One region of the Methylobacterium sp. BE186 genome, then DNA from elsewhere that is predicted to be linked to it. Evidence: predicted binding sites of a transcription regulator. Region 1 holds the regulator's gene; the other holds the start of a gene.
What was found. The regulator LexA, encoded in region 1, represses DNA repair genes until DNA is damaged. The targets are predictions, from matches to a motif close to TGTTCNNNNTGTGTTCNG.
Positions count from the first base shown of each region.

Region 2: a site for LexA is predicted at 1,231-1,248, ahead of ssb (single-stranded DNA-binding protein). Genes of this name have one in related genera too.

Region 1 covers NZ_JAVDVV010000011.1:76,663-80,869, reverse strand. The annotation lists partial or broken gene J2X36_RS13545 (ComEC/Rec2 family competence protein) at 1-2,093, shown strand, start outside; gene lexA (transcriptional repressor LexA) at 2,087-2,809, opposite strand; gene glp (gephyrin-like molybdotransferase Glp) at 2,923-4,152, opposite strand; gene moaC (cyclic pyranopterin monophosphate synthase MoaC) at 4,149-4,207, opposite strand, start outside.
Region 2 covers NZ_JAVDVV010000006.1:88,092-92,298, forward strand. The annotation lists gene J2X36_RS08835 (NADP-dependent oxidoreductase) at 160-1,176, shown strand; gene ssb (single-stranded DNA-binding protein) at 1,401-1,964, shown strand; gene J2X36_RS08845 (trna delta -isopentenylpyrophosphate transferase) at 2,191-2,868, shown strand; gene J2X36_RS08850 (ATP-dependent RecD-like DNA helicase) at 2,903-4,207, shown strand, end outside.

The DNA of each region.
Region 1 (4,207 bases):
ACGGGCATCCTCGTCTATTTCGCTCTCACCGACGGCGAGCCGGCGCTCGCCGCCGCGCCCATCGCCGCCGGCCTGTGCCTTGCGCTGACGCCCGTCCTCGGTGCGAGGCCCGCCGCGCTCGCGCTGACGCTCGCGCTCGCCGCCGCCTTCCTCGGCTTCGGGGCGGCGGCGTGGCGCGTCGCCCGCGTTTCCGGCCCGATCCTCGCGCGGACCACCATCGCGCCCCTCACGGGGCTGATCGAGGCCCTCGACGAGCGGGAGGAGGGCGCGCGCCTCGTGGTGCGCCTCACGAGCTTCGGAACCCTGGCACCCGAAGCGCGCCCCTTGCGGGTGCGCGTGACCTACCGGACCCGGCAGGCCCTGAAGCCCGGCGATTTCATCGCGGCCAAGGCGCGCCTCCTGCCGCCGCCCGAGCCGGCGCGTCCCGGCGGCTACGATTTCGGGCGCGACGCCTATTTCCGCGGCATCGGCGCCGTGGGCTCCCTCGTCGGGACGATCGAGGTGAGGTCACCGCCCGAGCCCCTGCCTCTCGCCCTTCGCCTCGCGGCCGGCATCGACGACGCGCGCAACGCGCTCACGCGGCGCATCACCGACGCGAACGGGGGCAGGCCGGCGCCGTGGCCGCCGCGCTGGTGACGGGCAAGCGCGGCCTCATCGCACCGGAGACCAACGACGTGCTGCGGGCGGCGGGCATCTACCACGTCGTCTCGATCTCCGGCCTGCACATGGTGCTCGCGGCCGGCGTCGTCTTCTGGCTGGTGCGCTCCGCGCTGGCGCTGGTGCCGCATTGCGCCCTGCTGTGGCCGATCAAGAAGATCGCGTCCGGCTTCGCGATGGTGGGCGTCACCGCCTATTGTGCGTTCTCCGGTTGGGACGTCGCCGCCGAGCGGGCTCTGATCATGACCCTGATCATGCTCGGCGCGATCCTCGTCGACCGCCCGGCCCTGAGCATGCGCAACCTCGCGCTCGCCGCCCTCGTGGCGCTCGCCCGCGAGCCCGAGGCGTTGCTCGGCCCGAGCTTCCAGATGTCGTTCGGGGCGGTGGCCGGCCTGATCGCCTGCGCCCGCTTCATCGACGGGCGCCTCTTCCGGCGCGAGGGCGCCGGGCCGGTCGGGCGGTCCGTCGCCCTGGCCGCGGGCGCCGTGATCGGCACCTTGCTGACGACGCTCGTGGCGCAGATCGCCACAGCCCCCTTCGCGACCTACCATTTCCAGACGATCCAGCCCTTCGGCCTCGTCGGCAACGCCCTCACGCTGCCGCTCGTCTCCCTCGTGGTGATGCCGGCCGCGGTGCTCGGGATCCTCGCCTACCCGTTCGCGCTCGATCAGCCGGTCTGGTGGCTGATGGGGCAGGCGGTGCGCGGCATGCTCGCGATCTCGGGCTGGATCGGCGGTCTCGGGCAGGCGAATGTCGGGGTGCCGGCCTTCGGCACGGGCGCTCTCGCGCTGCTGGCCGCCGGCCTCCTCGTCGCGGTCCTACCCGCCTCGCGCCTGCGATGCCTGTGCGTGGTGCCGCTCGGCCTCGGCCTCCTCCTGGCCGCATCGCCCGAGCGCCAGGACATCTTCATCGATCGCGAGGGGAGGGGCGCGGCGGTGCGGGGCGAGGAGGGCCGTCTCGTCGCTCTTGGCCGGCCCTCCTCCTTCGTCCTCGAGCAGTGGATGAAGGCGGACGGCGATGCGCGGAAGGCGTCGGAGGCCGGGGAAGGGGGACGCTGCGACCGGCTCGGCTGCACCCTGCGGGCCTTCGACGGGCGCCGGATCGCGCTGGCGCGTGACAAGCGCGCGCTCACCGAGGATTGCGCGCGCGCCGACATCGTCATCACGTCGCAAGTCGCCCCGCCGGGCTGCGCGGCGGGGCTCGTCATCGACCGCGCCTATCTTGCGCGGTCTGGCGCCGTCGCGATCCGCCTCACCGGTTCCGGCCCAATCGTCTCGACGGCCCGCGGTCTCGGTGGATCCTCGCCCTGGCGCCCGGCCGCGGCGCCGCGCGCCCAGCAGATTCCGGGCTCTCCGACCGCTCGGGCAAGCCCGGACGAGGCCGCTCCGGAGGAGGGTGCCGCGTCTGCGGAGACGGGCCCCGAATCGCTTCAGTAGCGGCGCACGAGGCTGACGAGGCGTCCCTGGATGCGGACCCGGTCGGGACCGAGCACGCGGGTCTCGTAGGACGGATTCGCGGCCTCGAGGGCGATCGAGGAGCCGCGGCGGCGCAGGCGCTTGAGCGTCGCCTCCTCGTCGTCGATGAGGGCCACGATGATGTCGCCCGTGTTGGCCGTGTCCTGCTTGCGGATCACCACGAGGTCGCCGTCGAGGATGCCGGCCTCGATCATCGAGTCGCCGCGCACCTCGAGCGCGTAATGCTCGCCGCCCGCCAGGAAATCCGGCGACAGGGTGATCGACGCGCTCTGGTTCTGGATCGCCGAGATCGGCGTGCCCGCCGCGATCCGCCCCATCACGGGGATCGTCATGGCGCGGCCGTTCTCGTCGGTCGCCTGCGTCGTCGGCAGCTTCGCGGCCGGCGCCCGCGTGCGGCCGCCCTCGACGACGCTCGGCGTGAAGCGGCGCACCTCGCTGCCCGACCCGGCCGGCTGGCCGAGGCTCTCGGGCATGCGGATCACCTCGATCGCCCGTGCCCGGTTCGGCAGGCGGCGCAGGAAGCCGCGCTCCTCAAGCGCCGTGATGAGGCGGTGGATGCCGGATTTCGACTTGAGATCGAGGGCATCCTTCATCTCATCGAAAGACGGCGGGACGCCGCTCTCGCGCATCCGCTGCTGGATGAAGCGGAGCAGATCCAGCTGTTTACGCGTCAGCATGGGGCAGTCTCATCTCTCGGGGCGACGCGGCGGGCGGTCGCGGAAACAAAGCGCGAACACGTTAAACGTTCCGCAAGTGTTCCGCAAGCGCAGCTTGGCGATACTGATCGAGATCAGAGGATCGAGCGGTCGAGACGCAGGATGCGGCAGGATTCGCCAGCCTTCGCGGCCGGCGCGTGCGGCGGGCGCACGAGAAGGGCCTCGGCTTGACCGAGCACCGAGAGCATCGAGGAATCCTGCCGCGCCTCGGGATGCGCGACCGGCAGACGATCGGGCGCCGTGTCGAGGCGGGCCCGCATGTAGTCGGCCCGGCCGTCATTCGCCGGCAGATCGCGGCCGAGCGTCGCCGGCTCGTCGCGGTCGGCACCCGCCCGCGGATCTCCGACGAGCGCGCGGATCGCCGGGACCACGAAGAGCATCCCGCAGACGATGGCCGAGACCGGGTTGCCCGGCAGGCCGATGACCAGCATCTCGCCGAGCCGGCCATGCATCAGCGGCTTGCCGGGTCGCAGCGCGACGCGCCAGAAGCCGAGTTCGAGCCCCTCGCGGGCGAGCGTCGATTGCACGAGGTCGTGGTCGCCGACCGACGCGCCGCCGAGGGTGACGAACAGGTCTGCGCGCACCTCGCGGGCCCGGCGGATCGCGTCCTCCAGCGCCGGCAGGCTGTCGCCCGCGATGCCGAGGTCGATCGGGTCCGCTCCGGCCGCGCGGGCGAGAGCGGCGAGCGCGAGCGCGTTCGAGGCGACGATCTGGTCCCAGGCGACCGGCGCCCCCGGCGCCACCAACTCGTCGCCGGTGGCGAGGATCGCGACCCGGGGACGGCGTCGCACGGCGACCTCCGCGTGGCCGGCCGCGGCGGCGAGCGCGAGCCGGCGCGCGTCGAGGCTCTCGCCCGCCTGCAGGAGCGCGTCGCCTTCCCGGAAATCGAGTCCGGCGGGCCGGACGAAGCGGCCCGCGGATACGCCTTCCCGCGCGGTCACCGTGTCGCCCTCGGCCTCCGCGTTCTCCTGGATCAGGATCACGTCGGCTCCCTCCGGCACGGGCGCGCCGGTGAAGATGCGCACGGCCTCGCCGGGGCCGACCCGGCCGGCATAGCCATGTCCGGCGGCGCTCGTGCCGACGAGCCGCAGCCGGGCGGGGATGCCGGCGAGGTCGGCGCCGCGCACGGCGTAGCCGTCCATCGCGGAGGCCGGGAAGGGCGGCTGCGTGCGCAGCGCGGCGACCGGTTCCGCGAGCGTCCGCCCGGCTGCGGCGGCGATCCCGAGGCGCTCCGCCTCGACGGGCCGGGACACGCTGGAGAGGATGCGCCCCAGCGCCTCCGCGACGGGCAGGAGGCCGCTCACGCGCCGGCTTTCGCGCGATAGCTGCCCGAGCGGCCGCCATCCTTGGCGAGCAGCC
Region 2 (4,207 bases), on a different contig from region 1:
CGCTCCGACCGCACCGGGACGATCAACAGGCGATGATCATACGGGCGGTGATCATGCGGGCGATTGCGGGGTCGGCGCCTCCGCCCCATCTCGCCGGAGGAGGAACCGCGAAACACCCGCAGAACCCATCTTCGAGCGCCCGCAGAACCGGAGCCCGCCATGGCCGCCGTGAACCGCCGCATCGTCCTCGCCTCCCGTCCCCACGGGGAGCCGACGCCAGCGCATTTCCGGTTGGAGGAGGGGCGCGTGCCGACCCCGCGCGAGGGCGAGATCCTGCTGCGCACCCGCTGGCTCTCCCTCGATCCCTACATGCGCGGGCGGATGAGCGCCGCGAAATCCTACGCGGAGCCCGTCGCGATCGGAGCCGTGATGGTGGGGGAGGTGGTGGCCGAGGTCGTTGCCTCGAACAACCCGGACTTCGCCGTCGGCGAGCTCGTCGCCGCCTTCTCGGGCTGGCAGGATTACGCCGTCGCCTCGGGCCGGGGCCTGCGCCGGGTCGACCCGAACCTCGCCCCCGCGACGACGGCGCTCGGCATCCTCGGCATGCCGGGGATGACCGCCTATACCGGCCTCCTCACCATCGGCGACCCGAAGCCCGGCGAGACCGTCGTCGTCGCCGCGGCCTCAGGCCCGGTCGGCTCCCTCGTGGGACAGATCGCCCGGCTCAAGGGAGCCCGCGCGGTCGGCATCGCCGGCGGGCCGGAGAAATGCGCGTATCTGCGTCAGGACCTCGGCTTCGACGCCGCGATCGACCATCGCGGCGAGGACCTGCCCGGCCAACTCGCCGCGGCCTGCCCGGACGGCATCGACGTCTATTTCGAGAATGTCGGGGGCGCCGTGTTCGACGCCGTCCTGCCGCTCCTCAACGGCTTCGCCCGGGTGCCCGTCTGCGGCCTCGTCTCCGGCTACAACGCCACGGAGCTTCCGCCCGGGCCCGATCGCTCCCCCGCCCTGATGCGGGCGATCCTGACGAAGCGGCTGCGGCTGCAGGGCTTCATCGTCTCGGATTTCGCCGATCAGGCGAGGACCTTCGCCCGCGACGTCGGCGGCTGGCTGAGGGAGGGACGCGTGCGCTACCGCGAGGACATCGTCGAAGGCCTGGAACAGGCGCCGGACGCCTTGATCGGCCTGCTCAAGGGGCACAATTTCGGGAAGCTGATCGTCCATGTCGCGTGAGCGCGGGGATGGCGTGTCGCGCGCACGGACGTGGGTCGGCCCTTGCGCCGGGCATGGAACAAAGGTAGAACGAACGGCGGATCGCGGCGCGCGTTCCCCAGGTGTGTTTTTCGTGGACCGGCAGCGCACCCGCATTGCGGGCGGCGGCTCACGGCCCCAGAACCTGAGGATGGGCATGCGCCGGTCCGCGACGGCCCAGTGAGATCGACAGCAAGGAGAGAGCGATGGCGGGCAGCGTGAACAAGGTCATTCTGGTCGGCAATCTCGGGCGCGACCCCGAGACGAGGCGCCTCGCCTCCGGCGACCCGGTGGTGAACCTGCGCTTGGCGACGTCCGAATCCTGGAAGGACAAGGCGTCGGGCGAGCGCAAGGAGAAGACCGAGTGGCACTCGGTCGTGATCTACAACGAGAACCTCGCTCGCGTCGCCGAGCAGTACCTGCGCAAGGGCTCAAAGGTCTACGTCGAGGGCCAGCTCCAGACGCGCAAGTGGACCGACAATTCCGGCGTCGAGAAGTACACGACCGAGGTGGTGCTGCAGCGCTTCCGCGGCGAGCTGACGATCCTCGACGGGCGCGGCGGCGGGGCCGAGATGGGCTCCGACGAGGAGGGCGGCGGCCAGATCAGCCGCGGCGGCGATTTCGGCGGCGGCTCGCGGGGCGGCGATTACGGCGGCGGCCGCTCGTCCAGCTCCGAGCGGCGCCCGGCCTCGACCGGCGGCAACGGGAACGGCGGCAGCGGTGGCGGCGGCCGGGGCAATTACGACCTCGACGACGACATCCCGTTCTAGGATCGGATCGTTCCGCATCGCCCGGCGCGCCGCGCCCCCTCTCCCGTTCGGGAGAGGGCCGGGGTGAGGGGTGCGATCGCTCCGGACGAGGCGCATCCCTCACCTGATCCGCGTTCCGACAAACCGACCTCTCCCGGATGGGAGAGGGGATCAGGGCTCCATCCCTTGCGCGGCCCCGCCCCCGCGCCCCATATCGCAAAAAGAACATATCACGAACGGAGCCGCCATGCGGACCGCCGACAAGCAGATCGCCGACATCCTCGTGCGCTACGGCGAGCCCTTCGGGGGCAATGTCTGGCGCGTGCAGGGCACGGCCGTCATCTACCACAAGACGCTGGAGCGCATCGCCGCGCAGGCCGGGATCGTCTTCGATCCGCCCACCCTCATCCGGGCCGAGCGGGACGAGGCCGTGATTCTCGTCACCGGCCGGCTGCCGGGCACCAAGCCCGGGACGGAGCGGGTCGAGTGGTCGCTCGGCGAGGCGCTCGTCAACGTGAACTACCGGGTCTCCGGCAAGCAGGCGGCCTACGTCTACGCGATGGCCGAGAAGCGGGGGAAGGACCGGGTCATCCTCAAGCTGATCGAGCTGCACGGCCTCGTCTACAGCGAGGAGGAGGCGGACGAGTTCCGCCAGTCCCAGGGCGTGCCGATCCGCGCGGTCGACGAGGATTTCGAGGCGGCCGACCCGTTCGACGAGGTCACGGAGGCCGAGGGCGACCTGAAGCGGCGGATCGACGAGGCGGACAGCGTCAATGCGGTGACCGACCTGATGCTCGATGCCGAGACGCAGCGGATCCTGAACGGCTTCCCCGCGGGCACCCGCGACGAGGTTCGCGACTACGCCAAGGCCCGTCTCGTGGCCCTCGGCTGGCCGGGCAGGAAGGGTCGCGGCCGCGCCGCGTGAGGCGGATGCCGCCCGAGGTGGTATCGTGAACCGCATGGTGCGGCCTCAGGACCTGAACAGCGACCGCGGCACGGGCGCGCCCGCCGAGATCCTGGCCGGCACGGTCGAGCGGGTGACGTTCCACAACGCCGAGACGGGGTTCTGCGTCCTCAAGGTCGGGGTGCGGGGCAAGCGCGACCTCGTCCCCCTCGTCGGGCACGCGCCCGCGATCGGCGCGGGCGAGTGGATCACCGCGACCGGGCACTGGGTCTCGGACCGGGCGCATGGCCTCCAGTTCAAGGCGACCTCGTTGACCGCGACGCCGCCGACCGGCGTCGAGGGCATTGAGCGCTACCTCGCCAGCGGCCAGATGCGCGGCATCGGCCCTGCGATGGCCAAGCGCATCGTCGCGCTCTTCGGCGCAGACACGTTCGAGATCATCGAGGCCGAGCCGGGGCGCCTCACGGAGGTGCCCGGTATCGGACGGAAGCGCGCCGAGCGGATCGTCGCCGGCTGGGCCGAGCAGAAGGCCGTGCGCGAGATCATGATCTTCCTGCACGCGCACGGGGTCGGCACGGCGCGCGCCGTGCGCATCTTCCGCACCTACGGGCATGATTCGATCGCCGTGATGACGGAGGACCCGTACCGGCTCGCCCGCGACATCCGCGGCATCGGCTTCCGCACGGCGGACGCGATCGCGATGCGGCTGGGGATGGAGAAGCACGCGCCCCAGCGCCTCGCGGCCGGGATCAGCTTCGCCCTGCAGACGGCGATGGACGAGGGCCATTGCGGCCTGCCCGCCGAGCAGCTCACCGCGCTCGCCGTCAAGCTCCTGGAGGTCGAGGCGGAGGCGGTGCGCCTCGCGGTGGCGGGCGCGGTCCGGGCGGCCGAGGAGGTGATCGCCGACGACCTCGACGGGCAGCCCTGCCTGTTCCTGAAGGGTCTGCACGGAGCCGAGCGGGTCATCGCCGAGCGCCTGCTCGTGCGCGCCGCCGGCACGCCGCCCTGGGGCGGGATCGACCTCGAGAAGGCGCTGCCCTGGGTCGAGGGTCGCACCGGCAAGACCCTCTCGCCCTCCCAGCGGGAGGCGGTGCGGCTGGTGCTCGCCTCGAAGCTCGCGATCGTCACGGGCGGCCCCGGGGTCGGCAAGACATCGACCCTCGACTCGATCCTGCGCATCCTCACCGCCAAGGGCGTGCGGGTCCTGCTCGCCGCCCCGACGGGCCGCGCCGCCAAGCGCATGAGCGAGCAGACCGGGCTCGAGGCGAAGACGATCCACCGCCTCCTCGAGATCGACCCGCGCAACGGCGGCTTCACCCGCAACGCGGAGAACCCGCTCGACGGCGACCTCCTCGTCATC